DNA from 2 places in the Cupriavidus sp. GA3-3 genome. Region 2 is predicted to be linked to the other one. Evidence: predicted binding sites of a transcription regulator. Region 2 holds the regulator's gene; the other holds the start of a gene.

Region 1 (14,780 bases), on a different contig from region 2:
ATGCGTTGTCAGCCACGGTGTCCTGGATGCGGATCTTCCAGTCGCGGATGCGCGAGTCGACGATCTCGAAGCAAGGCAGCACATAGGCGGTGGCGCGCAGCACGTCGGCATTGGTCACGCCCGGCCCCTCCAGGTCTTCCTTCAGCACGAAGGCAATCTCGCCTTCGGCCTTGGGCGCGATCAGGGTGTCGGCGGGAATCGCCGCGCCGTTGGGGTAGACCATGCCGGACAGCAGGTGGCCAAAGTCGGGCTGGCGCACGTCGAGCATGTCCATCACCACGCGGCTGGTCACACCGATCTTCTTACCGACCACGCGCTCGCCGGCGTCGAGCCGATGCTGCACCATCGCCAGCTGGATGCGGTAGGCATCGTCGATGCTCAGCTCCGGCCATGATTCGGTCAGCGGCGCCACCGGGCGACGGGAGGCCAGCGCATGGTGCAGGCCGGCGCCGATCTCAAGGATAAGTTCGTTATGCATGACGGGACCTCACAGGCGGACGCAGACGTTGCGCAGCTCGGTGTAGAACTCGAGCGAATGGACACCGCCCTCGCGGCCGATGCCGGACTGCCTGGCCCCGCCAAAGGCGGTGCGCAGGTCGCGCAGGAACCAGGCATTGATCCAGCAGATGCCAACGTCCAGCGCGCTGCCCATGCGGTGCGCGGTGCCGAGGTCGCCGGTCCAGACCGTGGCGGCCAGGCCGTACGGGCTGTCGTTGGCCAGCGTGATGACTTCCTCTTCGGTGTCGAACGGGGCGATATGGCAGCACGGCCCGAAGATCTCCTCGCGGATCACGGCGGCGCTTTCCGGCAGGCCGGTCCAGATGGTGGGCTGCACCCAGGCGCCTTCGGCCAGCGCCCCCGGCATCTGCGGCACGCCGCCGCCGGTGACCACGGTGGCGCCGGCCCCGGCGGCCTTGCGGTAGTAGGACAGCACCTTGTCGCGGTGCTCGTGCGACACCAGCGGGCCCATGTTCACGCCGGGCTCGGTGGGCCGGCCCAGCTTCAGGCCCTCGGCCTTCGCCTTCAGCGCGGCGACAAAGCGCTCGAAGATCGGCCGCTGCACGTAGACGCGCTCGGTGCCCAGGCACACCTGGCCGCTGTTCTCGAACGCCGAGCGCGTGATGCCGGCCACGGCCTTGTCGAAATCCGCATCGGCGAACACGATGCCCGCGTTCTTGCCGCCCAGCTCGAACGACACCGGCCGCACGCCGTTGGCCGCTGCCTTCATGATGGCCTCGCCGGTGCGGGTCTCGCCGGTGAAGGTGATGCCGTTGACCTGCGGGTGCGCGGTCAGGAACGCGCCGGCCGAATCCGGGCCAAAGCCGTGCACCACGTTGTAGACGCCGGGCGGCACGCCGGCCTCGTTCATCACCTCGCCCAGCAGCGTCGCGGTGGCGGGGGTCTCCTCCGAGGGCTTGACCACCACGGTGTTGCCGCAGGCCAGCGCCGGCCCGACCTTCCATGTCATCAGCAGCAGTGGCAGGTTCCACGGGCACACCACGCCGATCACGCCGCGCGGGCTGCGCAACGCGTAGTTGATGGCCTTGCCGCCGTCGGGCGTGTCCATGGCAAAGCTTTCGGTCGGCACGTTGCGGATCAGGTCGGCAAAGACCTTGAAGTTGGCCGCGCCGCGCGGGATGTCGATATGGCTGGCCAGCCCGAAGGGCTTGCCGGTATCGGCGATCTCTGCCTGCACGAATTCGTCGAAGCGGCGGTTGATGCCGTCGGCCACCGCGTGCAGCAGCTCGACCCGCTGCGCCACCGTCATGCGGCCCCACGGCCCCTGCAGCGCACGGCGCGCGGCCTGCACCGCGGCGTCGACCTCGGCCTGGCCGGCCTCGTGCACGTGGCCGATCAGGCTGTTGTCGGCCGGGTTGCGGTTCTCGAAGGTCCGCGCGGTGCCGACCCACTCGCCGTTGATGAAGTTCTTGAAGTCTTTCATATTGGTTCTCTGGTGTTGAAGCAATCGCGCACTGCGATCCTCCGCTCATCGATTGGATGCCCCCTCTCCCGCTTGCGGGAGAGGGGAGCAAACCAGCGGGAGGCGAGCGTTCTCGCTCAGGTCAGCACATTCAAGAACGCCTCGTTCAGCTTCCTGTCGTGATAGAAGATCGCGCGCCCCAGCTCGTTGTCGGTCCAGGTGATGGTGGGCTTGTCCGGGTAGTGGATATAGCCGCCGGAGAACACCTCGTTGCGGTTGCCGGAGGGATCGAAGAAGTAGATCGTCGCGCCGCGCGTGATGCCGTGCCGGGTCGGGCCGATGTCGAGCGACACATCCTTCTTGGAGATGATGTCGGCCGCCTTCAGCACTTCGCTCCAGTTATCAAGCAGGAACGAGGCATGGTGGAAGCGGTTCTTCTCCGGGTGCCGGATAAAGGCGATGTCGTGCGCCTTGTTCGAGCAGGTCAGGAAGGCGCCGATCAGCATCTCGCCGTCGGGGCCGGCCACGACCTGCTCGGCCAGAGAGAAGCCCAGCACGTCGCGGAACAACTTGACGGTGCCGTCGACATCGTCGCCATACAGCAGGCAGTGGTCGAAGCGGCTGGGCGCCATGCCGCGCAGGTCGTCCGGCCAGGGGTCGGGATTGAGGTCGCCGGTCTTGCAGCCAAGCTTGTCCTTGTCGGCAAAGAGTTCGATCGCATGCCCTGTCGGTATGGTGAAGCGAAAGCGCACGCCGGTATGCGGGTGCTCGCCCGCGGCGATCCACTGGCAGTCGGTGGCGAGGCCGGATTGCTCCACCTCCTGCGCCAGCCGCTCCAGCGTGTGGCCGCTGTCGACGCGAAAACCCATGTAGTCCATGCCCGGGCTGTCGGCCTCGCGCAGCACCACGCTGTGGTGGTCGTGCTCGTCCCATGCCTTCAGGAACACCCGGCCCTGCGCATCGCGCGCGGTTTCGATCAAGCCGAGTACCTCGGTGTAGTGTTTCAGCGCCGGTTCCAGCTCCAGCACGCGCAGGGCTACATGCCCCGGTCGCAATACGCCTGTCAATGCCATGATGGGTCTCCTGGTGTGGTGGGGTGGCGTTGTGTGGGTGCCACCTTCCTTGCTTGTGCTTCGTTTGCGTGCTACCGGCCCTGTTCGCGCCACCGCTGCTTTTCCAGGCAGCGCTGCAGCAGGGCCACCGGCCGCAGGCGGATATCGCTGTCCGGGTAGGTCTTGCAGGCCAGCACCAGTCCGTCGCGCTGCTCCGCTTCGGACAGGCAGGCGCGGCTCATCTTGCCGGCGTGAAAGTCGCCGGCTTCGATGCGGACCTTGCACACGCCGCAGCCGCCGCCGCGGCAGCCGGCGGGGATGCCGCGCTGGCCCAGCACTTCCATGGCCCGCAGCAGGTTCTGCTCCGCCGCGCAGGGGTAGCGCAGCCCGCTGCCGGCGATCTCGACGGTATGCATGGCCGGCCTCCTCAGATCTTGAACAGCGGACTGCGCGCGCTGTTCTGCGCATCGGCCGCGGACAGGAACTTCTCGGTGTGGATATCCGCCTCGAACAGCCGGCCCTGCATCAGCGTGCGGATGCAGGCCTCGATCATCGGCGGCGGCCCGCACAGGTAGGCCTTGTGGCCGCCGAAGTCGGCATTGCCGTCCTGCGCGTAGAGCTGGTGCAGCACGTCATGCACGTAGCCGCGCGCGCCGCTCCAGCCGCTGTCGGCGGGTTCGTCCGACAGCGCGGGCACGTAGCGGAAGTTGGGGTGGGCCTGCGCCAGTGCCTGGAACTCGGCGTCGTAGTACAGCTCGCCGCGGTTGCGCGCGCCCTGCACCAGCGTCATCGGCAGGGTCTCGCCGGCGGCCAGCAGGTCCAGGATCATCGCGCGCGGGCTGGACAGGCCGGAGCCGCCCGCGAGGAACAGCATCGGCACCTGCGCCGACTTGCGCACGAAGAAGCGGCCATAGGGCGCTGAGAACGACAATTCGTCGCCGACCGCCAGCTGGTCGTGCAGGTAGCCGGTGGCCTGCCCGTCCGGCACGCGCCGCACGTGCAGCTCGACCAGCTCGTCGCCCGGCGCGTTGGCCAGCGAGAACGCACGCGGCTGGTCGCAGCCCGGCACGTTCAGGTTGACGTACTGACCGGCCTGGAAGGTCGTGCGTCCGCCATCCTTCACACGCAGCCAGATGCCCAGGATGGTGGGCGTCAGGGCGCGCGTCTCGACAACTTCGGCGCGATAGTCGGCCAGCGGCAGGCCCAGCGCATCGGCGTCTTCCTCGATGTCGGCCTCGATCACCAGGTCCGACTGCGCGGTCGCGCAGCAGGCCAGGCACTGGCCGTTGTCGCGCTCGAAATCCATCAGCGCGAAGCTGGAGGCCTCGCCCTGCTCGACCTCGCCGTCCACCACCTGCACCTTGCAGGTGGCGCACAGCCCGTGGCAGCAGGCATGGGGCAGCCACACGCCGTTGCGCAGGCAGGCGTCCAGCACGGTCTGCCCGGGAGCGATGGGGATGGTCTGCCCGATCGGTTCAATGGTCAGCGAATACATCTTGGTCTCCTTCCGGTGGTGCGTTCGACCATGCGCCTCAGCTGCGGCTGCCGCCGATGCCGTCCAGCCCCGGCGTGCGGAAGCGGATCACGTCCTTGTGGCCCAGGCCGTTCTCTTCCAGCGAGCGGTCCAGGTCGGGCTGCCAGGGCTGGCCGCCGCGCAGCCACTGCACCTGGCCCCAGTCGATGCGGGCAAAGTCGGGGTGGTAGCCGTAGACGCCGGGCAGCACCTTGTCGACCACGTCGCGCAGCGGCATCGACGGCGGGAACGGGAAGCAATGCGGCGCGCAGAACAGCAGGTGGCCGTCCCAGCCGATATAGAGCAGCCGGTTGCCGTGGAACACGGCCTCGCGGTCGGCCGCCTCGAAGGCGTAGTCGCCGATGGATACGACGGGCATGGTTGTCTCCTTGTCTTGTGATGGGGGCCGCTTCAGGCGGCGTCCGCGGCAGGCCCGATGCCCTTCCACGCGTTCCAGTTGCGCTGGTCCTGCGAGCCCTCGAAGTCGAGGTTGTCAGCGCCCGGGTTCAGCCGGTACCACTTGAGCACGTCCTCCAGCGTGGCGCCGCCGCAGTTGCCCTGGTAGATCTGGTGCACCGGCAGCCAGGCCTGCGCGTACTTGGCGGGCTCGTCGTCGAAGATGTCCTTGCAGCCGTCCGAGCAGAAATGGAACTTCATGCCGTGGTAGCTGCTTTCGCGGTAGCAGGTCTGGGTCGGGTCGTCCGGCTCCGAGAACACCATCGGGATCTGGCAGGTCTGGCACAGCATCGGCAGCGTGGTGTTGTAGAAGCGCTCGCCGGCCTGCTGGCGCTCCTGCCAGTGGTCCAGGCGCGGCTTGTAGTAGCGCTCGAAGGTCTGGGGGTACTTCTCGGCCAGCCATGCCATCTCGTCGGCCTTGGGCACCCAGGTGTGGAAGCCGGCGGCGCCCGCGTAGTTATAGAAGGTGGCCCAGGCCTCGTGCGTGATGCGGTCCTTGGTCCTGGTGGCCACTTCGTGGTACTTGGGCATGCGCAGGCCGTAGCGCTCCAGGTCCTTGAACAGGGCCCCGCCCGCCTGCTCGAAGTACATCTCCCAGGCCTCGGCCCACGACATCACGCGCTTGGGCAGCATGTAGTCCATCATCATGCCGACCAGCGTGAGCAGTCGGAAGCCGCGCCAGAACCACTTGTCCAGCCACTTCTGCAGGATCGGGATATTGCCGGGGTCCTGCTCGCACAGGAACTTGACCACTTCCAGGCCCAGCGTCATGTGGCGCGACTCGTCGGACTGCGCGGAGAAGCCGAAGGTCACCGTGGCCATGTCGCCGTTGTAGGCGGCGCCGGACATGAACGGCATGAACAGCAGGTTGGTCAGCACATACTCGAACGAGAACGAGATCGCGGTGATGAACTCGAACGGCCCCGCGCTCATCGCGTCCTCGAAGTAGGACTTCGGCACCGACAGGTACCAGACCCGGTCGTGCATATGGCGCCATTCGCCAAAGCCGTGGAAGTACTTGTTGTAGACCGACAGCGTGTGCAGCTGGGTCTGGGCGTGGCGCAGCTCGTCGACCGACTGCATCTGCGCCGCCACGCGCGCGCCGGCGCCGCGGAAATGCCGGCCCAGGTGCGCGTAGCCGCGGTGGGCGGCGTATTCCAGCGGCGTCACGCCGGTCAGGAACAACCGCAGCGCGTTCAGGTAGCGCGGGTCGGATACGTTCAGGTGGCCGTTGTTCTGCACGAACGAGTCGATGATCGCGTACAGCTTGCGCTCCTTCTCCGACTGGTATTTCCAGTAGGCATCCATGGTCATGCGGAACGGGTCTTCCCATTTGTCCCAGTCGTGGATGCGGATGCCCTCGTACTTGTCGAACGGGAAGACCTTGTCCATCGGCTCGTAGGTCGTTTCCCAGGCCAGGTCCCGCGTCATCGAGGCGTACTTCTCGCGCAGGTTGAGCTTCTTGCGTGCGTCCATGATGTCTCCGTGATGTTCTGTGTGCCGCTGCCCGGTCAGGCGTTCCAGCGCAGCGTGAAGGCGTCTTCGTCTTCGTCGATGTTTCCGCACAGCGAGATCAGGTTCAGGTGGATCTCCTGCAGGTCCCAGTCGCGGCCGAGCTTGCCGGCCACCAGTTCGCGCACGATGGTCAGGTGGCCGGGGGCGTCGATCTTGACCATGGCGGGAAACTGCGACACCACCGCATGCGGGTTGGCCTCGGTGATGGCGTCGATGATGGGTCGGGTGTCGTCGTTGTTCTGCAGGGCGATATAGACGTTGGCAGCGGTGGCTGACATGGCGTGTCTCCGTGGGGTACGTCGTGGGCGGATCAGGCAGCCAGGCCGAGCCTGCCCAGGCGGACTTCGAACTGCTCGCGGCACAGCGCCACCATCTGCGCGCCGTCTTCGCCGGTGAGCGCATCGGCCACCGGCACCAGCGCCTGCGCCACCTCGGCGCAGGCGGCGCGCGCCCAGCCCGACAGCAGCGCGCGGTTGGCGTCGGACTCGGCCGCTGCGGCCTGGATCACGGCATCGACCCAGCGTGCGTGCTCGTCGCGCCAGTCGTTCATGAATTCGGTCAGCACCGCCAGCCCGGTGCCGCAGGCGCGCGCGATCACCGCGTCGGCATGCTGGTAGACCAGCGGGTAGAGCAGTCCGTCGAGCACCAGGTTCTGTGCGACGAAGGTCTCGAACCAGTCCCCGGTGACAAAGGTGTGCTCGACAAAGCGGCGCAGCGGCTGCCACGCGGCGCTCTCCAGCCAGGCCACCCTGGCCCGCTCCAGCGCCACGCCGGTATTGCCGTCCAGCAGCATGCCGATGCGCGACAGGTATTGGGCGATACCCAGGCGGTCCATCGCGCAATAGGTGCAGGCCTGCGTGATGGCCGTGCCCCAGCCATAGTCGGCGCAGTAGAAGTTGTTCATGTTGGCGCCCCACTCCACATGGCGCAGCGGCAGCAGGCCAACGGCCAGGCGTTCCTGCCATTCGGCCGGCAGCGCCTGCAGCAGCCCGCGCTTCTCGACGAAAGCAAAGCTCTTTTCGGTTGCATCCTGCTGGCGCCCACGCGCGGTCACGTAGGCGCCGTAGTAGAACTGGCGCGGGTCCTTCAGCGCGTACCAGTCCTGCATCACGATCGCCGTGCGGCGCTTGTCATACAGCTCGAAGCCTGGGTCCCAGGTGGGGCGGTAGTGGAAGTTCACCTCAGACTGCACGTCGTAGGTCGCCTCCTGGTAGCGCGACGCCGGCTTGTCGCCGAAGCGGCGCGCGACATGGCCGTAGGTCTGGCGCAGCGGCTGGATCTGCTGGGTCTTGATATCGACTTGCATCGCTTGGTCTCCTGTATCCCTTCTCTCTTTGTGATGCGGTGGCTGCGGCGTCAGTCGTCGGCTTGCGGCTGCGGCGCGGTTTCCAGCGGGGGCAGGAAGCGCACGCGGTTGACGCAGCAGAAGGCTTCGAACATCGGTTCCGGCATGATCAGTTCGACGTTGAGCTCCGGGTCGGCCACGCTGAAGGCGAACTGCACAAACCCTTCGGGGGTGCGGCCCTCGACCCGCACATAGCGCGGCGTGGCTTCGAACAGGGGAACCGACGGGGTGTTCATGGCGCGCTCCGTTGCGTTGGCTGGACGCAGGCCTTACTGCGAAGACCGTGCCAGCAAGCGCGAAGCGTTGTGGGACAAGGGTTACGGGGAATTGGCGATGGCGAGCGTGCGCGTTAACCCGGAAAGGTCCGCGCGAAACGCATCGATGAATTGATGAAGCTGCGCACAGGTCTTAATCAAATGATCAAAAGCCGCGCCGGGCGGGCGTTTGCGGGCAGCGAGCAGATGCGGATGGGATTGCCCTGCGGCGCAGCAGCGTGCGTGGGCAACCTGGGTGAGAAGACTTGATCTGGCAGGGAAAAATCGCTGGCGCGGTGCAGCATCGGGCAACTTCGGGCCGATGCGCGGCCCGGAGGGGCTGCATCAAATGATCAAGTGGGGAAGAAGCTGGAATTCGAGGCGCGTGGAAGACGCGATCGATGTTGATGACCACCGGCGCGCTCCCTCTCCCGCAAGCGGGAGAGGGGAGCAAACCCTCGGCACTTGAGGCGAGGAAACGGCGTCAGTTACCGTTGCCGTGCCCGTTACCGGCACGCGTACCGCGCATCTTCCACCGATACGCCAGCTGCGGCCGCGTAATGCCGAGCAACCGCGCCGCCTGGCTCATGTTGCCGTCGGCGCGCTGCATGGCCGCCTCCATCAGCACGGTCTCGACGTCGCCCAGCGCCAGTTGCTGCTCTGACATCTGGTCCAGCAGCGCATGGACCGCGGCTTCGCGCAGGTCTGGCAAGGTGCCGCCCGCGCCCAGCCGCGGCGCGGTATCCACCACCGGTGCCACGGTGCCCGGCAGGAACAGGTGGTCGGCGGTGATCTGGCCGCCCTGGCTGGCCAGGATCACGCCGCGCTCGATCACGTTCTCCAGTTCGCGCACATTGCCGGGCCAGTCATAGTGGCGCAGCTCGGCCAGCGCGCGGTCCGTGATGCCGACGATGCGCTTGCCGTGGCGCGCGCCGTAGCGGGCCACGAAGCGCTCGGCCAGCGGCCGGATGTCGTCCAGGCGCTCGCGCAGCGGCGGGATCGTGACCGGGTAGACGTTGAGGCGGTAGTACAGGTCCTTGCGGAAGGTGCCCTGCTTCACGGCTTCGGCCAGGTCGACATTGGTGGCGGCCACCAGCCGCACATCCACCTTGCGCGTGCCGGTGCCGCCCACGCGCTCGACCTCGCCTTCCTGCAGCACGCGCAGCAGCTTGGACTGGGCAGAGGCCGACAGCTCGCCCAGTTCGTCCAGGAACAGCGTGCCGCCATGCGCACGCTCGAAGCGCCCGGGGCGCGACTGGCTGGCGCCGGTGAAGGCGCCCTTTTCCACGCCGAACAGCTCGGACTCGATCAGCTCATCGGGAATCGCCGCGCAGTTCACGGCAATGAAGGGCTTGTCGGCGCGCCCGCTCACGCTGTGCAGCGCCTGCGCGAACCGCTCCTTCCCCACGCCGGTCTCGCCCAGCAGCAGCACCGTCACGTTGCTGGCCGCGGCCCGCTGCAGCAGGCCCCAGGCGGCACGGAAGCCGGGCGAGGTGCCGACCAGGTCGGCCGGCGTGGCCGGGGTGCCCTGCAGCGCGCGCAGGTGCTCTACCTCGCTCTGCAAGGCGATGATGGTTTCGATCACGGGATCGGGCTGGTACAGCGCCAGCGCCTGCGCGCCGTCTTCCCAGGCTTCCACCGGCTTGCCGATGATGCGGCAGTGCGGATGGCCGCAGGCGATGCACTCGACCTCGCGGTACAGGATGGTGCGCCCCATCAGCGCCGAGGTGTAGCCGGTGGCGTAGCCGATCTGCATCCAGCAGGCAGGCTCGTCGACGATGCCGAACAGCTGGCGGTGGACGTCGCCCTCGAAAGAGTCTTCCCACAGGAATTCGCCATCGTAGATGCCGGCGGCGATGTCGATGTCGACCTTGACCGGCGTGACCCGCACCACCCCCTCGATGGTATGCAGGCAGGGCCCGATCTCCAGCTGGCCGAAGTCGCTGTGGCCGGCGCGCAGCTTGCGCGCGACCTCCGCATCGCGCATGCCCGAATGGAAGCCCATGCGCATGAACAGGCCGCGCGCGCGCTCCATGCCCAGGGTGTCCACCAGTTCCTTGCGCAGCGCGCCCAGGGCGGCGGTATGGATCAGGATCATGCGCTGCTCGTCCAGCCAGATCGCACCCTCCTCCATGGCGAAGCGCAGGCGGCGGGCAAGATCGGCCAGGCCATCGCGCATGGTGGCCGAGAACTTGTCGGTTGAACTGCTCATTGTCTCCCCTCAGTGCCGGCGGGTGATCCGCTCGAGTGTGCCTTTCGGCTGGCATCTTACGCACATTATGTGCCAGGGAGACGGGGGCAGGGTAATGACATTCCCCCGGAGCATTTCCGGGGGGTCTCCCTATGAACCGCGTTGGTCCGGGCCGCTCAATCCGCCCGGATACCCCGCTGGCGGATCAGCACACCCCACTTGTCGGTTTCCTTCGCCAGGTGCTCGCGCAGCACCGCCGGCGAACTGCCGATCGGCTCGGCGCCGATCAGCGCCAGCCGCTTCTGCACCGCAGGCTTGCGCAGCGCCTCGAGCATGGCGCGGTTGAGCGCGTCGATGACCGGCTGCGGCGTCTTCGCCGGCACGAAGGCGGCGAACCACGGCGACAGCTCATAGCCCGGCAGGCCGGCCTCCGCCACCGTCGGCACGTTGGGCAGCGCGCTGGAGCGCTTGCTGGTGGTGACCGCGATCGCCGTCAGCTTGCCCGATTCGATATGCGGCCTGGCCGAGGTGATGCTGTCGAACATGTAGTCGACCTGGCCGCCCAGCAGGTCCGTCATGGCCGGGCCGCTGCCCTTGTAGGGGATATGCAGCATGTCGACGCCGGCCATCGAGGTGAACAGCTCGCCTGCCAGGTGGATCGAGGTGCCATTGCCCGCGGAGGCATAGGTGTACTTGCCCGGCGCCGCCTTGGCGTGCGCCACCACGTCCTTGACGGTGCTTTCCTGGCGCCGCGCCTTGCTGGCCACCAGCACGTTGGGCACCACCGCCAGCAGCGACACCGGCGCGAAGTCCTTGACCGGGTCGTAGCTCAGCCGGCCGTACAGCGCCGGGTTCACGGCCATGCCGTTGGCAACGATGATCAGCGTGTAGCCGTCGGCGGGCGCGCGCGCCACCAGTTCGGCGCCGATATTGCCGCCGGCGCCCGGCCGGTTCTCGACCACGATGGCCTGGCCCAGCGTGCGCGACATGTCTTCGCCCAGCGTGCGCGCGATATTGTCCATGGCACCGCCCGCGGGGAACGGCACGTTCCAGCGGATCGGATGGTCGGGATAGGCCGCGTGCGCGGCCGGCGCTGCGAACGACAGGCCGGCAGCCAGTGCCAGCGCCCCTGCGCGGCTGGTGCTTGCCAGCCGCTGGAATAACGTCTTCATTGGTCTCCTCACTTGATGCGTGCAGGCACCGGTGTGCCATGCGGGGGGTGCGCTGCCTGCCAGTTCAGCCGCGCCGGTAGTGCGCCAGCTTGTCTTCGTCCAGCGCCAGCCCCAGGCCGGGGCCTTCAGGCAGGTGCAGGCTGAAGTCGCGGTACTCGGGGCGCTGCTGCACGATATCGTCCTTGAGCAGCAGCGGTCCGAACAGCTCGGTGCCCCAGGCCAGCTGCGGCAGCGTGCAGAAGCCATGCGCCGCGGCGATGGTGCCGACGCTGCCCTCCAGCATGGTGCCGCCGTACAGCGCGATGCCGGCGGCGTCGCCCACCGCGGCGGTGCGCAGCATGCCGAAGATGCCGCCGGCCTTGGCGATCTTCAGCGCGAACACGTCGGCGCCGCCGATGCGCGCCAGTTCCATCGCGTCTTCCGGGCCGCACACCGCTTCATCGGCCATGATCGGCACCACGAAGCGCGCGGCCAGCCGGGCCAGCGCCATGCGCTGCTCACGCGGAGTGGGCTGCTCGATCAGGTCGATGCCGGCGGCTTCCAGCATGGCGATGCCGGTGGCGGCGTCGGCCTCGTTCCAGGCCTGGTTGACGTCGACGGTGACGCGCGCCCGCTCGCCCAGCGCGCGCTTGATCGCGGCCACGTGGGCCACGTCGTCGCGCACGCTGCGCCGGCCGATCTTCAGCTTGAAGGTATGGTGGCGGCGCTCGGCCAGCAGTTGCTCGGCCTCGGCGATGTCGCGGGCGGTGTCGCCGCTGGCAAGCGTCCACAGCACCGGCAGGGTCGAGCGCACCGCGCCCCCCAGCAGCGTGGCCAGCGGCACGCCCAGGCGCTTGCCCTGCGCATCCAGCAACGCGGTCTCCAGCGCTGACTTGGCGAAGCGGTTGCCGCGCGCGACCTTGCCCAGGCGCGCCATCGCGCCATGCACGTTGGTGGCATCCTGGCCAGCCAGCGCGGGGGCCAGGTAGGTGTCGATGGTCAGCTTGATGCCTTCCGGACTTTCGTCGCCATAGGACAGGCCGCCGATGGTGGTGGCCTCGCCGATGCCCTCCACGCCGTCGCTGCAGCGCAGCCGCACGATCACCAGCGTCTGCTGCTGCATGGTGGCCATGGCCAGCTGGTGTGCCCGGATGGTGGGCAGGTCCACCAGGATGGCTTCCACCGAAGTGATAGTCGTGGTCATACCTTGTCGATGCCAATTGATCATTGAAGCCAAGTATGCGGCTTGACTTTGCCGGCGTCCAAGACCGATGATGTCTCGATCGATACCCTACAGGTATGGGAGCAGGACACCAATGGAACTCCGGCACCTGCGTTATTTCCAGGTCGTGGCCCAGGAACTCAACGTCACCCGCGCCGCCGAGCGGCTGCATATGGCGCAGCCGCCGCTGTCGCGCCAGATCCGCCAGCTGGAAGAAGAAGTGGGCGTGGCACTGTTCGACCGCGTCGGCCGCGGGCTGCGGCTGACCGAGGCCGGCCGCTTCCTGCTGGAGCAGACCACCCAGCTGACGCAGCGGCTGGAGGAAACCATCGAAGGCACGCGCCGCATCGGGCGGCAGGACAAGCGCTGGTTCGGCATCGGCTTCGTGCCGTCGGTGCTGTATGGCGTGCTGCCGGAACTGATCCGCGAACTGCGCGAATCAGACCGGCACGACCAGCAGGTAGAGGTAGGACTGGCCGAGATGATCACCGTGGAGCAGATCGAGGCGCTCAAGGCCGGCCGCATCGACCTGGGCTTCGGCCGCATCGCGCTGAACGATCCCGCCATCCGCCAGCAGGTGGTGATGGCCGAGCCACTGGTGGCAGCGCTGCCCGCACGCCTGCCCGCGCCGCGCCGCAAGGCGCTGACGCCACAGGCGCTGGCGGCGCAGCCGTTCATTCTTTACCCGGCCCGGCCGCGGCCCAGCTATGCCGACCACCTGCTGTCGATGTTCCGCGCGCAGGGCCTGCAGTTGCGTGTGGCGCAGGAGGCCAACGAACTGCAGACCGCGCTGGGGCTGGTGGCGGCCGGCATCGGCATCACGCTGGTGCCGGCCTCGATCCAGCGCCTGCATCGCGACGACGTGCGCTACTGCCCGATCGACGCGCCGGGCTTCGTGTCGCCGGTGATCATGAGCTATCGCGAAGGCGACACGTCACCGTTCCTGGCGCGGGCGGTGGAATGGGTGATGCGGCAGGCGCAGTAAGCTGCATCAGGTGCCGGTGAACTGCGGCGTGCGCTTTTCCTTCCAGGCCAGCGCGCCTTCGCGGATGTCCTGCGACTGGGTGGCCCGGCTGATGTCGCCAGCCAGCGCCTCGGCATCCAGCGCGCCGCGCCCGATCGCGTTCAGGTGCCGCTTGTGTGCACACGATGGGGCCCCACGCACGCCAGCCTGACTGAGAGCGGGCGGGGCCAGCCAGCAATTGCCAACTCTGCCAGCGCGACACTTTTGGTTACAAAACCAAATCGCCAAATGTGTTTGATGTCAAACATCTGACATTTGACCAATCAACAATCGCTCGCTGTCACGACAAGCCAAGGCCAACCGCACCCGAACCGGCCAGTTCCCCGCGCTTGTCGTCCGCGCGGCGGAAGTCCATGGGCCTGCATCCGATGTCGGCGCATGGGCTCGGCAATCGTTATCCCCCTCAACGACTACAGGGCATGCACACATGAGACCTTCATTGCTGTCGCGTTCCGCCCGGCCATGGCTGGCGGCCGGCACCCTCACCCTCGCACTGATGCTTACCGCCTGCGGCGGCGACGATTCGCCGGGCGCGACGGGCGGCACCCTCCAGCCCAGCGGCGCCAATGGCACCAAGCCGGACCAGCCAGGCAAGCCTGACCAGCCCGGCACCTGCACCACGCGTTGCGCCCCGTGATGCGGGCCCGCTTTCCGATCCAGCGACAGACCGACCAGCGACAGCCATGACCTTCAACCCGTCTAAGCGACATTTCCTCAAGACCAGCCTCGGCACCGGTGCCGCCGCCGCGGTGCTGGCCAGCTTTCCGCCCAGCATCCGCCGCGCGCTCGCCATCGAGGCCAACAACGCCACCGGCACCATCCAGGACGTCAAGCACGTCGTGATGGTGATGCTGGAAAACCGCTCGTTCGACAACTACTTCGGCACCTTCAAGGGCGTGCGCGGCTACGGCGACCGCTTCGCGATCCCGTTGCCCAATGGCAAGAACGCGTTCTACCAGACCGATGCCAACGGCAACCTCCTGACGCCCTACCATCTCGACGAAACCCAGGGCAACGCGCAGCGCGCGGGCGGCACGCCGCACACCTGGCCCGATGCGCAGGCCGCGTGGGACCACGGGCGCATGGACCGCTGGCCGGTCGCGAAGAAAGCGCTGTCGATGGGCTACTACGATGAC
Region 2 (14,780 bases):
ACTTCATGGACCGCTTCTCGGCCACTGAGCTGGCGCCGGACGGCAGCACCAAAATCCGCTTTACCGGCGAGCGCATGGTCCATTTCGAGGATGACCAGACCTACGAGGTGACCCGGCCCGCCATGCGCGCGTATGAGCCGGACCGCCCGCCGGTCACCGCCCGCGCCGATATGGGCCGCATGAACGCCGAGGGTTCGGTGATCGACCTGTACGGCAACGGCTTCGTCATGCGCCAGCAGGGCGTGGACGTGTCCAAGGACCCGCAGCTGACCGCCGCATCCAGTTATTTCCAGCTGCTGGTCAATGACGACATCGTCAAGACCGACAAGCCGGTCAAGCTGACGCGCGGCCCGTCGGTGATGACCGCCAACGGCCTGATCTTCAACAACGTCACGCGCGAAGTACAATTGCTCGGCAATGTACGCGGCACCATCATCACCGGGCCGACCCCTGGCCGCGCGCCGGGGTCCTGAGCCCCGGCCCGGGGGCCGCACCAACCCGCACCAACGTACCCAGACGCCCTCAAGCAACCCTGCCAACATGACTGCTTCCCTGACGACATCGTCCCGTCGACGCACCGCCCCGGCCCTGCTCGCCCTGGCCATGGCCTTCGGCCTGCTGGCCCAGCCCGCCCTGGCCGAGCGCGCGGACCGCGACAAGCCGATGGTGCTGGAGGCGGACAACGCCAGCTATGACGACGTCAAGCAGATCTATACGCTGACCGGCAATGTGGTGCTGACCAAGGGCACCATGATCCTGAAGTCCGACGCCGCCGAACTGCGCACCGATCCCGAGGGCTACCAGTTCGCGGTGGCCACCGCCAAGCCGGGCAAGCAGGCCTACATCCGGCAGAAGCGCGAAGGCGTCGACGAATACATCGACGGCTGGGGCGACCGCATCGAGTACGACGGCAAGCAGGAGTACTCCAAGCTGATCGGCAATGCCCGCATGGCGCGCCTGCAGGGCGCCAAGCAGGTCGACGAGATCCGCGGCGCGGTGCTGACCTACGACAGCCGCAAGGAGTTCTACACGGCTGCCGGCGGCGGTAGCGGCGATGCCGCGGCCGCCAATCCGTCCGGCCGCGTGCGCGCGGTGCTGTCGCCGCGCCAGGACCAGAAGGCCGGCGCCACGGGCAGCGGCGGCTCGCCGCTGGACCTGAAGCCGGCGCCCGCGCCTGCCAACAAACCCTGACGCCTGGCGCCGGCTGCGTGCATCGCATGCGGCCGGCGCCAGAAACGCCTGAACGCCAGACTGTGCCAATGACCGATACCGCAACCATCGCCGACAAGCCTTCCGTCGAAGCCTCCACCGTCCTTGCCGGCGGCAGCACGCTGGTCGTGCGCCACCTGAAGAAACGCTATGGCTCGCGCACGGTGGTCAAGGACGTCTCGCTCGACGTGAAGAGCGGCGAGGTGGTTGGCCTGCTCGGGCCCAACGGCGCGGGCAAGACCACCTCCTTCTACATGATCGTGGGCCTGGTGGCGCTGGACGAAGGCGATATCGTGCTCGACGGCGACCACATCAGCGGCCTGCCGATCCACGAGCGCGCGCGCATGGGGCTGTCGTACCTGCCGCAGGAAGCCTCGGTATTCCGCAAGCTCAACGTCGAAGAGAACATCCGCGCGGTGCTGGAGCTGCAGGTGAGCAACGGCAAGCCGCTGCCCAAGGCCGAGATCGAGCGCCGCCTGGATTCGCTGCTCGACGACCTGCAGATCGCGCACCTGCGCAACAACCCGGCGCTGTCGCTGTCGGGCGGCGAGCGCCGCCGCGTGGAAATCGCGCGCGCGCTGGCGTCGTCGCCGCGCTTCATCCTGCTGGACGAACCCTTCGCCGGCGTGGACCCGATCGCCGTGGGCGAGATCCAGCGCATCGTCAGCTTCCTCAAGGCACGCAATATCGGCGTGCTGATCACCGACCACAACGTGCGCGAGACGCTCGGCATCTGCGACCACGCCTACATCATCAGCGAAGGCACGGTGCTGGCCGCGGGCCAGCCCGAGGAAATCATCGCCAATGACGCAGTGCGGCGCGTCTACCTGGGCGAGAACTTCCGCATGTGATGCAGCGGCCTGCCATGGAGCGGCAGGCCTATTCGCGGGCGCACGTGGGCCTACCACAGCCAGCAGCGATCAGACCGCATAAGCGATAGCAATTTCCGTTCCAACAACGGAAAGATGCGCATAGAATAGGTCGCATGAAACCGTCGCTACAGCTCCGCCTTTCCCAGCATCTGGCCCTGACCCCGCAACTGCAGCAGTCGATCCGGCTGCTGCAGCTTTCCACGCTGGAACTGCAGCAAGAGGTCGAACAGGCACTGACGGAAAACCCTCTGCTCGAACGCGAGAACGACTGGATCGAAAGCCCGCTGCGCGTGGCGGCCGACGGCTCGGTCAACCTGCAGAGCGCACCGGCGCCCGCGCCGGCAGAGCCGCAGGGCAATGGCGAGGCCCGCGCCGACGGCGCGGCTGACGACGACAGCTATGGCGACAGCGGCAACGGCGACGACTATGGCAGCAGCGAGTGGAGCCTGGACGACTTTGCCCGCCGCCCCCAGGGCGACGAGGACGAAAAAACGCCGATGCAGCTGCGCGAAGCCGAGCCCACGCTGCGCGAGTACCTGATGGAACAGCTCACGCCGCTGAAGATCTCGGCGCGCGACAAGGGCCTGGCCATCTTCCTGATCGAATCGCTCGACGACGATGGCTACCTGAGCGCATCGCTTGAGGAGATCTGCACGGAGTTGCCGGAAGAACTCGAGTTCGAGATCGAGGAGGTCCACGCCATCCTCACGCTGCTGCAGAGCTTCGACCCGCCCGGCGTGGGCGCGCGCAACGCCGCCGAGTGCCTGGCCCTGCAGTTGCGGCGCCTGACGCACCCGCAGCGCGAACTGGCCCTGAACATCGTGACCAACCACCTGGAGTTGCTCGCAGTACGCGACTACACGCGGCTGAAGAAGGCGCTGCAGGTGGATGAAGCGGCGCTGAAGTCCGCACACGAACTGATCCGCTCGCTGGCGCCCTACCCCGGCCATGCATACAGCCGCCCGGAGGCGGACTTCGTGGTGCCGGACGTGTTCGTGCGCAAGGGTGGCGGCGGCTGGATCGCGCAGCTCAATCCGGATGTGATGCCGAGGCTGCGCATCAATGACATGTATGCGCAAATCCTGCGTGGCGCAAAGGGTGAGTCCGGCACCGCCGGGCTGCAGCAGAAGCTGCAAGAGGCGCGCTGGCTGATCAAGAACATCCAGCAGAGGTTCGACACAATCCTGCGTGTCTCGCAGGCCATTGTCGAGCGTCAAAAGAACTTTTTCAGCCACGGCGAAATCGCCATGCGCCCCTTGGTTTTGCGGGAGATTGCCGATACACTGGGTTTACACGAGTCAACCATCTCCCGGGTGACGACCAATAAATATATGGCAACGCCGATGGGTACTTTCGAACTGAAGTACTTCTTCGGCAGCCACGTGTCCACCGAAACCGGTGGCGCGGCTTCGTCAACGGCCATCCGCGCCTTGATCAAGCAACTGATAGGAGCCGAAGACCCGAGGAATCCCCTTTCCGACAGTCGCATTGCCGAACTGCTGGGCGAACAAGGCTTCGTTGTCGCACGCCGCACCGTTGCCAAGTATCGCGAAGCCCTGAAGATCCCCGCAGTCAATCTCCGCAAGTCTTTGTAGCCGAGCCCACCGCCTGCCTGGTGAGGCTCTTTCAGAAGGAGAAGCGCTATGAACTTCAAGATCAGTGGACACCACCTGGACATCACGCCCCCTCTGCGTGAGTACGTGGAAACGAAGCTGGAGCGAATCGTCAGGCATTTCGATCAAGTCATTGGCGTTAGTGTGCTGCTCTCTGTCGACAACCATAAGGAAAAGGACCGGCGTCAGTACGCGGAAATCAATCTACATCTCAAGGGCAAGGACATCTTTGTCGAAGCGCATCACGAAGACCTGTATGCAGCGATCGACGCACTCGTCGACAAGCTGGACCGTCAGGTGATCCGCTACAAGGATCGCGTGCAAGGCCACGACCGCGAAGCGGTCAAGTACCAGATGGCCGCAGCGCAAATGCAGCAATGACCGTGCCCGGCAGCCCCGCAGCGGGCTGCTGAATCAGGATCTAACAGGCAAGCCGCGCCAAGAAGCGCGGCTTTTTTGCGCCCTCGCGTTCCCGGTTGCCGCCGGCATGCCGCGCCCGCACTGGCGGCGCGGCCCGGCTGTGGCGCCGGAGCCGATGCTTTTCACCCGAATGAGCAAGGGTGTTCGCAAGCGCTGCGCCAAGGTGTATGCTGCGCCATACAAAGAGAGGGAATCCTGGCCGTGCCCCGCCCCGGTGCACCGGCTCCCCGCCGCGGAGGCACCATTGCATCACCATGTATCTTTCTGCACCGGCTTGCCCCGTTGCGCTGCACAATGCGGGAGTAGTCGCTGCTCTATAATGGGCCGGACGCCTCCGGCCAGGCCAACGGCAGGCCGGAGCCAGCCCACTGCCCGGCGGAACGGTCCGCCCGCTAACTGAAATCCTGCGCATCGCCCATGAATCGTTTGGCCAAATTGCTGCCACCCGGCAACATCACCCTCGACGTCAGCGTCACCAGCAAGAAGCGTGTGTTCGAGCAGGCCGGGCTCCTCTTCGAGAACAACCATGGTGTGGCGCGCGCCATCGTGACGGACAACCTGTTCGCGCGCGAGTCGCTTGGATCCACCGGCCTGGGCGCCGGCGTGGCAATCCCGCACGGCCGCATCAAGGGCCTGAAGCAGCCGCTGGCCGCGTTCATGCGCCTGGCCGAACCAATTCCGTTCGAATCGCCCGATGGCAAGCCGGTATCGCTGCTGATCTTCCTGCTGGTGCCCGAACAGGCTACGCAGCAGCACCTGGAAATCCTGTCCGAAATCGCGCAACTGCTTTCCGACCGCGACATGCGTGAAGGGCTGGCCACGCTGCCCACGCCCGATGCCGTCCATCAGTTGCTGATCGCATGGCATCCCTGATCCCCTGATCCCTCAAGCGGGCCGGCACCAGACCGGGCAGGCGCCAAGGCGCTTCGCAAACCGCCCCACCAGTCATACCGCATGGAACTCACCGGCGTCACCTCCCAGTCCATCTTCGACGACAACGCAGCCGACATCAAACTCTCGTGGGTGGCCGGCCTGGAAGGTGCGGATCGCGCCTTCGATGTGGAGTTCGCCCGCGAAGCCACCTCCGCCGCCGACCTGGTGGGCCACCTGAACCTGATCCACCCCAACCGCATCCAGGTGCTCGGCAAGCCCGAGATCACTTATTACCAGCGGCTGGACGACGAGACCCGCAAGCGCCAGATGGGCGAGCTGATCCTGCTGGAGCCGCCCTTCCTGGTGATCGCCGACGGCATGGAGCCGCCGCCCGACCTGGAACTGCGCTGCACGCGCTCGTCCACGCCGCTGTTCACCACGCCGGTGTCGTCGGCCGCGGTGATCGACCACCTGCGCCTGTACCTGTCGCGTATCTCCGCGCCGCGCGTGACCATGCACGGGGTATTCCTCGACATCCTGGGCATGGGCGTGCTGATCATGGGCGAATCGGGCCTGGGCAAGAGCGAACTGGGCCTGGAACTGATCTCGCGCGGCCACGGGCTGGTGGCCGATGATGCCGTGGACTTCGTGCGCCTGGGGCCGGATTTCATTGAAGGCCGCTGCCCGCCGCTGCTGCAGAACCTGCTTGAAGTACGCGGTCTGGGCCTGCTCGACATCAAGACCATCTTCGGTGAGACCGCGGTGCGCCGGAAGATGAAGATCAAGCTGGTGGTGCAGTTGGTGCGTCGCAATGACGGCGAGTTCGAGCGGCTGCCGCTCGATTCGCAATACCTCGACGTGCTGGGCCTGCCGATCCACATGGTCAAGATCCAGGTGGCGGCCGGGCGCAACCTGGCCGTGCTGGTCGAGGCCGCGGTGCGCAACACCATCCTGCGCCTGCGCGGCATCGATACGCTACGCGACTTCATGGACCGGCAGCGCGCCGCGATGCAGGCCGATGCAGTATCGCGCGGCCAGGGCCGCTTGCTCTGAGCGCCGGCGTTTTCATTTGCTTACAACGGCGTTGACGCAGAACGTCAACGTTCTTCAGGCATGCTCCGTTTTGTGCTGTAATGGGCATCGCGCCCGTTACGGAAGCTGCAACGCCGGCAATGGCGCGCGGCCATGAAGTTTTCCACACCCAGGAGAGCAAGCATGAAGAAATTGATCGCGATGTGCGCGCTGGTCACCCCGATGATCGCCGCCAGCGCTTTTGCACAGACCACCGCCACGCCGGCAACCCCCGCGACGCCAGCCAAGCCGGCGGCCACCGCACCGGCAACGCCGGCCATGCCTGCCACGCCCGCCACCCCGGCTACCCCGGACAAGCCCGCAGCCAACGCCCAGCAGGACAAGATGAAGGCCTGCAATACGCAAGCCGCCGGCAAGAAGGGCGACGAACGCAAGGCGTTCATGAAGGAATGCCTGTCCAAGGGCGCGTCCAAGACCCAGCAGGAGAAAATGGCCTCCTGCAGCAAGTCGGGCAAGGGCAAGAAGGGCGACGAATACAAGGCCTACATGAAGGAATGCCTGTCCAAGGCAGCCTGAGCCGCAACCAGCGCCGCAAGCTGACGACAAAAGCATGGCGAACCGCGAGGTTCGCCATGTTTGCTTTTGCGCGTGGTGTCATGACGCCTTCATCACGTGATGCTATGCTTCAGTTGCTATGCGCATCATCCTCATCACCGGCATATCCGGTTCCGGCAAGTCCGTCGCACTGAACGTGCTCGAAGACGCAGGCTACTACTGCGTGGACAACCTGCCGGCTCAGTTCATCCCGGAACTGACCCGCTATCTCGACAGCCAGGGCTATACGCACCTGGGCGTCGCCACTGACATCCGCAGCCGCGAGTCGCTCGACCAGTTGCCCGACACCGTGCGCGCGCTGGCCGCTGAGCACCAGGTCGAGGTGGTGTTCCTGACCGCCAGCACCGACGCACTGGTGCAGCGCTACTCCGAGACGCGCCGCCGCCACCCGCTCTCGGTCCGTACCGACGGCGTGCCGGGCCCGGGCGGTGAACCCGCCTTCAACGACACCGCGCTGATGGAAGCGATCGAGATGGAGCGTGCGCTGCTGAGCCCGCTGGCCGAGGCCGCGCACCGCATCGACACCAGCAATGTGCGCACCAATACGCTGCGCAGCTGGATCAAGGAGCTGATCCGCGACGACAGCCAGCGGCTGACGCTGCTATTCGAGTCGTTCGGCTTCAAGCACGGCGTGCCCAGCGATGCGGACATGGTGTTCGACGTGCGCTCGCTGCCCAACCCCTATTACGACCTGGCCTTGCGCCCGCTGACGGGGCGCGACACGCCGGTGATCGACTTCCTGCAGGCCCAGCCAATGGTGCTGGCGATGGCCGAGGATATCCGCGCCTACGTGGAAAAGTGGCTGCCGAGTTTCATTGCCGACAACCGCAGCTACCTGACCGTGGCGATCGGCTGCACCGGCGGCCAGCATCGCTCGGTCTATATTGCGGAAAGGCTTGCCAACTACTTCCGGGCGCATGGTAATGTGCTGGTGAGACACCGAGAGCTCGCACCGGCGGGCTGACGCAGGCGGGACTGCCCACTGGCATCATTGGCATCTGCACGCCGCGTTGGCCGGCTGGCCCATTGCTGCGCGATACCCAAGCTGGCACTGCATGTCCTCGACCGACCTCTACCGTCCCACGGCATCAGAAGATCCGCCGCGGACGCTCGACAACCTGCCGCTGTTCCCGTTGCACACCGTGCTGTTTCCCGGTGGACGGCTGCCATTGCGCGTGTTCGAGGCGCGCTATGTCGACATGGTGCGCAACTGCCTGCGCGACAACACTCCCTTCGGCGTTTGCCTGATCGAAAGCGGCGAGGAAGTGGCCCGGCCGGACCAGCCCACCGTGCCGGAACTGATCGGCTGCCTGGCGGAGATCGTCGACTGCAACATGGAACAGCTGGGCGTGCTCTTGATCCGTGCGCGCGGCCGCGAGCGCTTCCATATCGTCAGCCATGACACCCGCGACGACGGCCTGCTGGTTGCGCGCGCCGAGGTGCTTCCTCCCGACATCATCGACTGCAAGCTGGAGCTGCTGGGCGAATGCCTGGATGCGCTGCGGCGCATTGTCACGCGGCTCCATGCCGAGCAACCCGACCGCCTGCCATTCGACGAGCCCTACCTGTGGGACGACCCGAGCTGGGTCGCCAACCGGCTGTGCGAGTTGCTGCCGGTGCCGCTCAAGGCCAAGCAGATGCTGATGGCGTTGCCCGATGCCGGCATGCGCATCGAGATCGTGCACCGCTACATGCGCCAGAACCACATGCTCTAGGCGCTCAGAACAGCCCGCCGCGGGCCTGGTCCTCCAGCAGCCTGCGCACCGGCGCGGGCGTACCCACCGCATCGAGATCGTCAAGCGAGATCCAGCGCTGCGCGGCTTCCGCAGCGCCGTCCTGCGCCATCAGGCTTGCGCCGTCCGCGCTCACATCGACCCGGATGGCACGGATCAGCAGGCGGAAGTGCGTGAACACATGGGTCAGCTCGCCGGTCAGTGCGGCGCGCGCGGGCTTGCCGAAGGCGCGGGCATAGTCGAGCGCCGCCGCCTCGGCGGCTTCCGTGTCGAAGGGCACGCTGTCGACCGGCATCTCCGGCAGGCTCCACAAGCCGCCCCAGATGCCGCTGCCGGGGCGCAGGCGCAGCAGCACTTCGCGCTGGCGCCGCACCAGCAGCATTACCGTGCTGCGCTCGGGGATGGCCGCGCGCGGCTTGGGCGTGGGCAGCACGCCGGTGAGCCCGTCGCGGCGCGCCACACAGTCGGCCGACAGCGGGCACGCACCGGCATCGGCCAGGCAGGCCGGCTTGCCGCGCGAGCACACCGTGGCGCCCAGGTCCATCAGCCCTTGCGTATAGGCGATCATGTCCTCGGCCTGGCGCGGGCCTGCGGCCGGCAAGGCCAGCTCGGCCAGCTGCCACATGCGCGTTTCCACCACGCGCTCGCCCGGATGGCCGTGGATGCCGAAGCAGCGCGCGAACACGCGCTTGACGTTGCCATCCAGGATTGGAGAACGCACGCCGGCGCTGAACGCGGCGATTGCCGCGGCGGTGGAGCGGCCGATGCCGGGCAATGTGGCCAGCACCGCGGGATCGGTCGGGAAACGGCCACCATGCTCGCTCACCACCTGCATAGCGCAGCGGTGCAGGTTGCGTGCGCGCGAGTAATAGCCCAGCCCCGCCCATAGCGCCATGACCTGGTCGGCAGGCGCCGCCGCCAGCGCCTGCACCGTGGGCAGCTGCGAGACAAAGCGCTGGAAGTAGTCGATCACCGCGCTCACCTGGGTCTGCTGCAGCATGATCTCCGACAGCCAGATGCGGTACGGGTCGCGCGTGTTCTGCCACGGCAGGTCGTGCCGGCCATGCTGGCGCTGCCAGTCGACCACGCTGGCGCCGAAGTCGGGCGGCACGCAGATATCGTCGGGGATGGCGGGAACGGCGCGAGGGGCTGGTTTGCGGGGCATCTGGGTGAAACGTTCTGAAGCGCGGGGCGCGCGGCGCACCAAAGGAAAAGGCGCCGCTAAGTGCGGCGCCACATGATATACCGGCTTCAGGATCAGGCCACCGCAAGGCTCGCGCTGTCGGCTGCAGCCGTCGGCCGCAGCAGCCGCTGCGCGTAGCCCTCGATACGGCCGCTGCGCTCGTCCAGGCCGTTGAGCACTTCCTCGAGTTCGGCAATGCGGCTTTCCAGCGTGTCGGTGGCCTCGTGGATGCGCTCGATCGAATCGACGCGCCGGCGCAGCTGCTTCTGGTGCTCGCGCACCTGCGCTTCCAGCGGCGTCATTACCGACTTGAGCCAGACCTCGATATCGCGGTTCAGGTCGCGGAAGTTCTCCAGCACGCGGCTGGCCATGGTGCTGAAGGCGCTCTGGACCAGCTGCGGGCGCGAGCGCGTCAGCATGCTGACCGTGCCGAAGTGCGCATGCACCAGGCGCAGTGTTTCCTCAAGCTCGGCCACGTAGCGCTCGGCAGTGAACTGCATCGGCGCGGGCAGCGTGAAGCCGTGCTCGGCGTTGAAGCGCCGGTACATGCTTTCGATCAGCTGGTGCAGCTGGCCGATCTTGTTGTCGGCATCGGTCACCAGCCTGGTCAGCTGCGCAAACAGCGCGTCCATGTCTTCGCGCAGTCCGCGCGAGAAGAAGCGCTCTTTCATCTGCTCGCGCGCGCTGCGCATGGTGAGGCGCACGTCGCGCAGTTGCAGGCTCTTGATGATGTCGGCGCTGTGGCGGCCGAAGACCAGGCGCAGCGCCTGGAACTTGCTGATGCTCTGCTCGAACTCTTCCTTCTCGCCCTGCACCCGCATCAACATGTGCTTGACCATCGCGTGGTTCTTGCCGCGCAGGCCGCGCAGCTCGAACAGCTGCTCGACGATATCGCGGCGGCGGCTCTGCAGCAGCTGCTGCGCGGCGCGCGCCATGTCCTGCACCAGCCGGTGCGCCTGGTCCGAGACGATCTCGCGCCGGCGCGGGATCAGCTGGTCGGACAGCACGTGCTCGAACTCGGGCAGGCCGCTGTGCGCCAGCAGCTCGTCGTCGTGCGTGACCTTGGCCACCAGGCCCTTCTGCGCCGATACCGGATAGACGCGCGACTGTTCGATGCCCAGCACCTGCGCGGTGGTGGACACCTGCCGCGCGATCTCCTGCGCGATCTCGCCCGGCTCGCGCAGCGGATCCCACAGCCCGTCGATCTTGTTGAGCACCGCCAGGCAGCCGCGCCGGTGGCCGGCGCCGACATGGCTGCGCCACAGCTCCAGGTCGCTCTTGGTGACGCCCGCATCGGCGGCCAGCACGAACACCACCACATGGGCATCGGGGATCAGCCGCAGCGTCAGCTCGGGCTCGGTGCCGATCGCATTCAGGCCCGGCGTGTCAAGGATCACCAGGCCCTGGCGCAGTAGCGGATGCGGGAAATTGATGACGGCGTGGCGCCAGCGCGAGATCTCGACCATGCCCTCGGCATCGACCGCGTAGGCGGCATCGGGATCGTTCTCGTGGTACAGGCCCAGCGCCTCGGCCTGCGCCGGCGGCACGCGCACGGTCTGCACCACGTGCTGGAACGCAGCCAGCATGCCCTCGGGCGAAGACGGGTCCAGCGGCACCGAATGCCAGTGCGAAGCCGAGGTGCCGGCCTCCAGGAAGTCGGCGGTAGAGGCCTCCTGCAGGCGTGTCTCGATCGGCAGCAGCCGGATGCACGGCGGCTCGGCCTCGTCGTAGCGCAGCTCGGTCGGGCACATCGTGGTGCGCCCCGCCGACGACGGCAGGATGCGGCGCCCGTAGTCGGCAAAGAAGATGGCGTTGATCAGCTCGCTCTTGCCGCGCGAGAACTCGGCAATGAACGCGACCTTGAGCCGGTCGCTGCGCAGCACGCTCTGGATGCGCTGCACGCGGTCATCGGCCTGGGCGTCGTACAGGTCGTGCTGCTGCAGCCAGGACTGGAATTCGGCCAGTGACTGGAGGACCCCGGTTCTCCAGGCGCCGTATTGTTCGAATTGGTGGGCGAGCGTTGTCATGGAGCTGTTCGGCTGACTTGGTTTTACCTCGGGGCACGCCGCTTTCGCGCTGCGCCCGTGTTCGCACAATGCCGGCCCGACCACGGTCTACCTGGAGGCGGCGGGCCATTTTGTAACTTTTTATGACTGCGCACACGATACAGGTTTCCACGACGGTTTTGTGGAATTCACGCCCCTCAGTAATGGCTTGCACAAGGAGTGTTGCGCCGACCCATCGACAATCGCCGGCGGCGCGCATTGTGCGCCACACGGCGCCTGCCCGGGGTGGCCGCCAAGGCTCAGTGCTGGCAGTTCGGGCAGTAGAAGGTCGAGCGCTGGCCCTGCACGATCTGGCGCACCGGCGTGGCGCAGACCCGGCATGGCTGGCCGGCGCGGTCGTAGACCAGGCAATCCAGCTGGAAATAGCCACTGGCGCCGTCGCTGCCGACAAAGTCGCGCAGCGTGCTGCCCCCGCGCTCGATTGCCTGTGCCAGAGTCTCGCGCACCGCCTGCGCCAGGCGGTCGCAGCGCGCGCGGCTCAGGCGCCCGGCCGGGGTGGTCGGACGGATGCCGGCGCGGAACAGGCTTTCGGACGCATAGATATTGCCCACGCCGACCACGATGCCGCCGGCCAGCAGCACGGTCTTGATGGCGGCGCTGCGCCCGCGCGTGTGGCGGTGCAGCCAGGCGCCGTCGAAGGCAGGATCGAAGGGCTCGATGCCGAGCGTGCGCAGCAGCGGGTGCGACGGCAGTTCAGCCTCGGGCAGCGTGCTCCACAGGATGGCGCCGAAGCGGCGCGGATCGCGGAAACGCAACACGATGGTGCCCGGTTTGGTGCCCAGCGCGGCGCCGGGACCGGGGGCCAGCACCAGGTCAAGGTGGTCGTGCGCGCCAGGCGGCGGCGCCTCGGGCAGCACCCGCAGCGTCCCGGTCATGCCCAGGTGGACCAGCAGCCAGCCGGCCGGCTCGCCCGCCGCCTCGCTCACGCATTCCAGCAGCAGGTATTTGCCGCGGCGCTCGATCCGGCGCACCACGCGCTGGGCCAGCCGCATTTCCAGTTGCGGATCGACCGGCCAGCGCAGGCCGCGGTGGCGCACCGTGACCGCGGCGATGCGCCGTCCCACCACATGCGGCAGCAAGCCGCGCCGGGTCACCTCGACCTCGGGCAATTCTGGCATCGAACCTCTCCGTTGGTTACCGCTCAAAACTCCAGCGGCGCCTGCGGGCACCGGCCTGCGGCGCCAAGCAGCGCATTGTAGCGGCAGGCTACAATGCCCTTTATCAATGCGCTTTCTCTCATCCCTCGCCAGCGCGCGCCGGAGCAATCACTACATGTCGGACCTCATGCCGGACCTGATGCCGGACTCCACATTGCAAGCCACCGCGGGCGGCCTCCCGATCGCTTTTCCAGGCGCCGTTTCCCGCACAGCGCGCACGGCTGGCGCCCTGGCCCGGTTTTTCCAGGCGCCCCGCCGCCATGCGCGTGCGCTGGCCGCCTCGGCATTGCTGGCCCTGGCCGCCGGCACCAGCCACGCCGCGCCGCCTGCGGGCGCCATGCCATTGCCATCGGCACTGCAGCTGGCCGCGGCCGAAAGCGAGCGCCCCGCCGCCGCCAGGTCCGCACGCAGCGCGCTGCCGTCGCTGGAGCTGACCGACGACATCGTCTATATGGTGCTGGCCGCGGAGATTTCCATGCAGCGCGGCCTGGTCGGCCCGGCCTACCGGACCTACATGGAACTGGCCCGGCAGACCCGCGACCCGCGCTTCGCGCAGCGCGCCACCGAGATCGCCTTCAATGCGCGCATCCCGCAGCAGGCACTGGACTCCGCGCGCCTGTGGAAGGAGATTTCTCCGACTTCGCCCGCGGCAGCGCAGGTGCTGTCGACGCTGCTGGTGCTCAACGGCCGCTGGGACGATGCCCGGCCCCTGCTGCAGCAACAGCTGGCGGCGGTGCCGGCCAGCCAGCGAGGCGAGGCCATCCTGCAGCTGCAGCAGCAGCTGTCGCGCACCAGCGATGCGGCCGGCGCGGCCACACTGCTGCAGGACCTGACCAAGAATGACGCCAAGCTGCCGGAAACGCAGCTGGCACTGGCGCGCGCCAGGGAAGTCGCCGGCGACGAGCCGGGCGCGCTCGCCGCGCTCGACCAGGCATTGCGGCTGCGCCCGGGCTATGAAGCGGCCGCGCTGATGGCGGCCGAGCTGCGCGCCGAGAAGCAGCCCGACGAAGCCGTCGCGATCCTGAAGCGCTTCCTCGACAAGTCGCCCGATTCGGTCAACGGCCATATCACGCTGGCGCGGCTGTACCTGCTGCGCAACGACATGCAGTCGGCCCGGCAGGAGTTCGAGACCCTGCGCAAGGTAGCCCCGGGCGACCCGCGCGTGCCGCTGGCATTGGGCCTGACCAGCCTGCAGGCCAAGAGCTACGGCGAGGCCGAGCAGTACCTGAAGGAATACCTGCAGCTGGTAGAGAAGCAGCCCACCGCCAACCCCGACATTGCCTACCAGTACCTGGCGCAGATCGCCGAGGAGCGCAAGGACTACGCCGGCGCCATCCGGTGGCTGGACCGCATCGAGGACATCCGGCTGGCGCCCGCGGCGACCGCCAAGCGCGCACAGCTGCTGGCGCGCATGGGCAAGCTCGACGACGCCCAGGCGCTCTTCGGCGAGATGCTCACCGACGCCGAGGACATCTCCGATCCTGGCCAGCGCGCGCAGCGCATGACCGCCATCCGCCAGGCCGAGGTGGCCACGCTGATGGAAAGCAAAGCCTATGACCGCGCCCGCAAGCTGCTCAACGACCGCATTACGGCAGAGCCCGACAACGCCGACTGGATCTACGAGCTGGCCATGCTCGACGAGCGCCAGAAGCGTTACGACAGCATGGAGAAGGGCCTGCGCAAGGTGATTGCGCTGCAGCCGCAGCAGAAGCAGGGCTACAACGCGCTGGGCTACTCGCTGGCGGACCGCAACGAGCGGCTGCCCGAGGCGCTCAAGCTGCTGGAGCGCGCCTCCGAGCTGGGGCCGGACGATCCCTACATCATGGACAGCCTGGCCTGGGTCAAATTCCGCATGGGCGACCTGCGCCCGGCGGCCGACCTGCTGCGCAATGCCTATTCCAAGGCGCCCGAGGCCGAGATCGGCGCGCACCTGGGCGAGGTGCTGTGGCAGCTCGGCGAGCATGACGAAGCGCGCAAGACCTGGACCGAGGCCGTCCGCATCGACCC

Evidence for each region. Region 2 encodes sigma-54, which starts transcription at its own class of promoters, with help from an activator protein. Its sites were predicted from a motif close to TGGCANGNAANCTGCTTT; they were not measured.
Region 1: a site for sigma-54 is predicted at 8,074-8,091, ahead of C265_RS28760 (phenol hydroxylase subunit). Genes of this name have one in related genera too.

Annotation. Positions count from the first base shown of each region.
Region 1 is NZ_KB944504.1:46,556-61,335, forward strand. It holds gene dmpE (2-oxopent-4-enoate hydratase) at 1-478, opposite strand, end outside; gene C265_RS28720 (2-hydroxymuconic semialdehyde dehydrogenase) at 488-1,942, opposite strand; gene C265_RS28725 (catechol 2,3-dioxygenase) at 2,059-2,994, opposite strand; gene C265_RS28730 (2Fe-2S iron-sulfur cluster binding domain-containing protein) at 3,066-3,389, opposite strand; gene C265_RS28735 (NADH:ubiquinone reductase (Na(+)-transporting) subunit F) at 3,401-4,468, opposite strand; gene C265_RS28740 (phenol hydroxylase subunit P4) at 4,506-4,865, opposite strand; gene C265_RS28745 (aromatic/alkene/methane monooxygenase hydroxylase/oxygenase subunit alpha) at 4,898-6,418, opposite strand; gene C265_RS28750 (MmoB/DmpM family protein) at 6,454-6,735, opposite strand; gene C265_RS28755 (aromatic/alkene monooxygenase hydroxylase subunit beta) at 6,768-7,763, opposite strand; gene C265_RS28760 (phenol hydroxylase subunit) at 7,814-8,038, opposite strand; gene poxR (phenol degradation transcriptional regulator PoxR) at 8,541-10,268, opposite strand; gene C265_RS28770 (tripartite tricarboxylate transporter substrate binding protein) at 10,424-11,419, opposite strand; gene C265_RS28775 (muconate/chloromuconate family cycloisomerase) at 11,484-12,602, opposite strand; gene C265_RS28780 (LysR family transcriptional regulator) at 12,715-13,605, shown strand; gene C265_RS31920 (hypothetical protein) at 13,612-13,785, opposite strand; gene C265_RS28785 (hypothetical protein) at 14,084-14,281, shown strand; gene C265_RS28790 (phosphocholine-specific phospholipase C) at 14,328-14,780, shown strand, end outside.
Region 2 is NZ_KB944502.1:152,115-166,894, forward strand. It holds gene lptC (LPS export ABC transporter periplasmic protein LptC) at 1-473, shown strand, start outside; gene lptA (lipopolysaccharide transport periplasmic protein LptA) at 541-1,191, shown strand; gene lptB (LPS export ABC transporter ATP-binding protein) at 1,260-2,060, shown strand; gene C265_RS26195 (RNA polymerase factor sigma-54) at 2,195-3,676, shown strand; gene hpf (ribosome hibernation-promoting factor, HPF/YfiA family) at 3,725-4,075, shown strand; gene ptsN (PTS IIA-like nitrogen regulatory protein PtsN) at 4,532-4,987, shown strand; gene hprK (HPr(Ser) kinase/phosphatase) at 5,069-6,040, shown strand; gene C265_RS26215 (PsiF family protein) at 6,203-6,595, shown strand; gene rapZ (RNase adapter RapZ) at 6,714-7,598, shown strand; gene C265_RS26225 (LON peptidase substrate-binding domain-containing protein) at 7,690-8,349, shown strand; gene mutY (A/G-specific adenine glycosylase) at 8,354-9,532, opposite strand; gene C265_RS26235 (dynamin family protein) at 9,625-11,577, opposite strand; gene mutM (bifunctional DNA-formamidopyrimidine glycosylase/DNA-(apurinic or apyrimidinic site) lyase) at 11,856-12,734, opposite strand; gene C265_RS26245 (tetratricopeptide repeat protein) at 12,889-14,780, shown strand, end outside.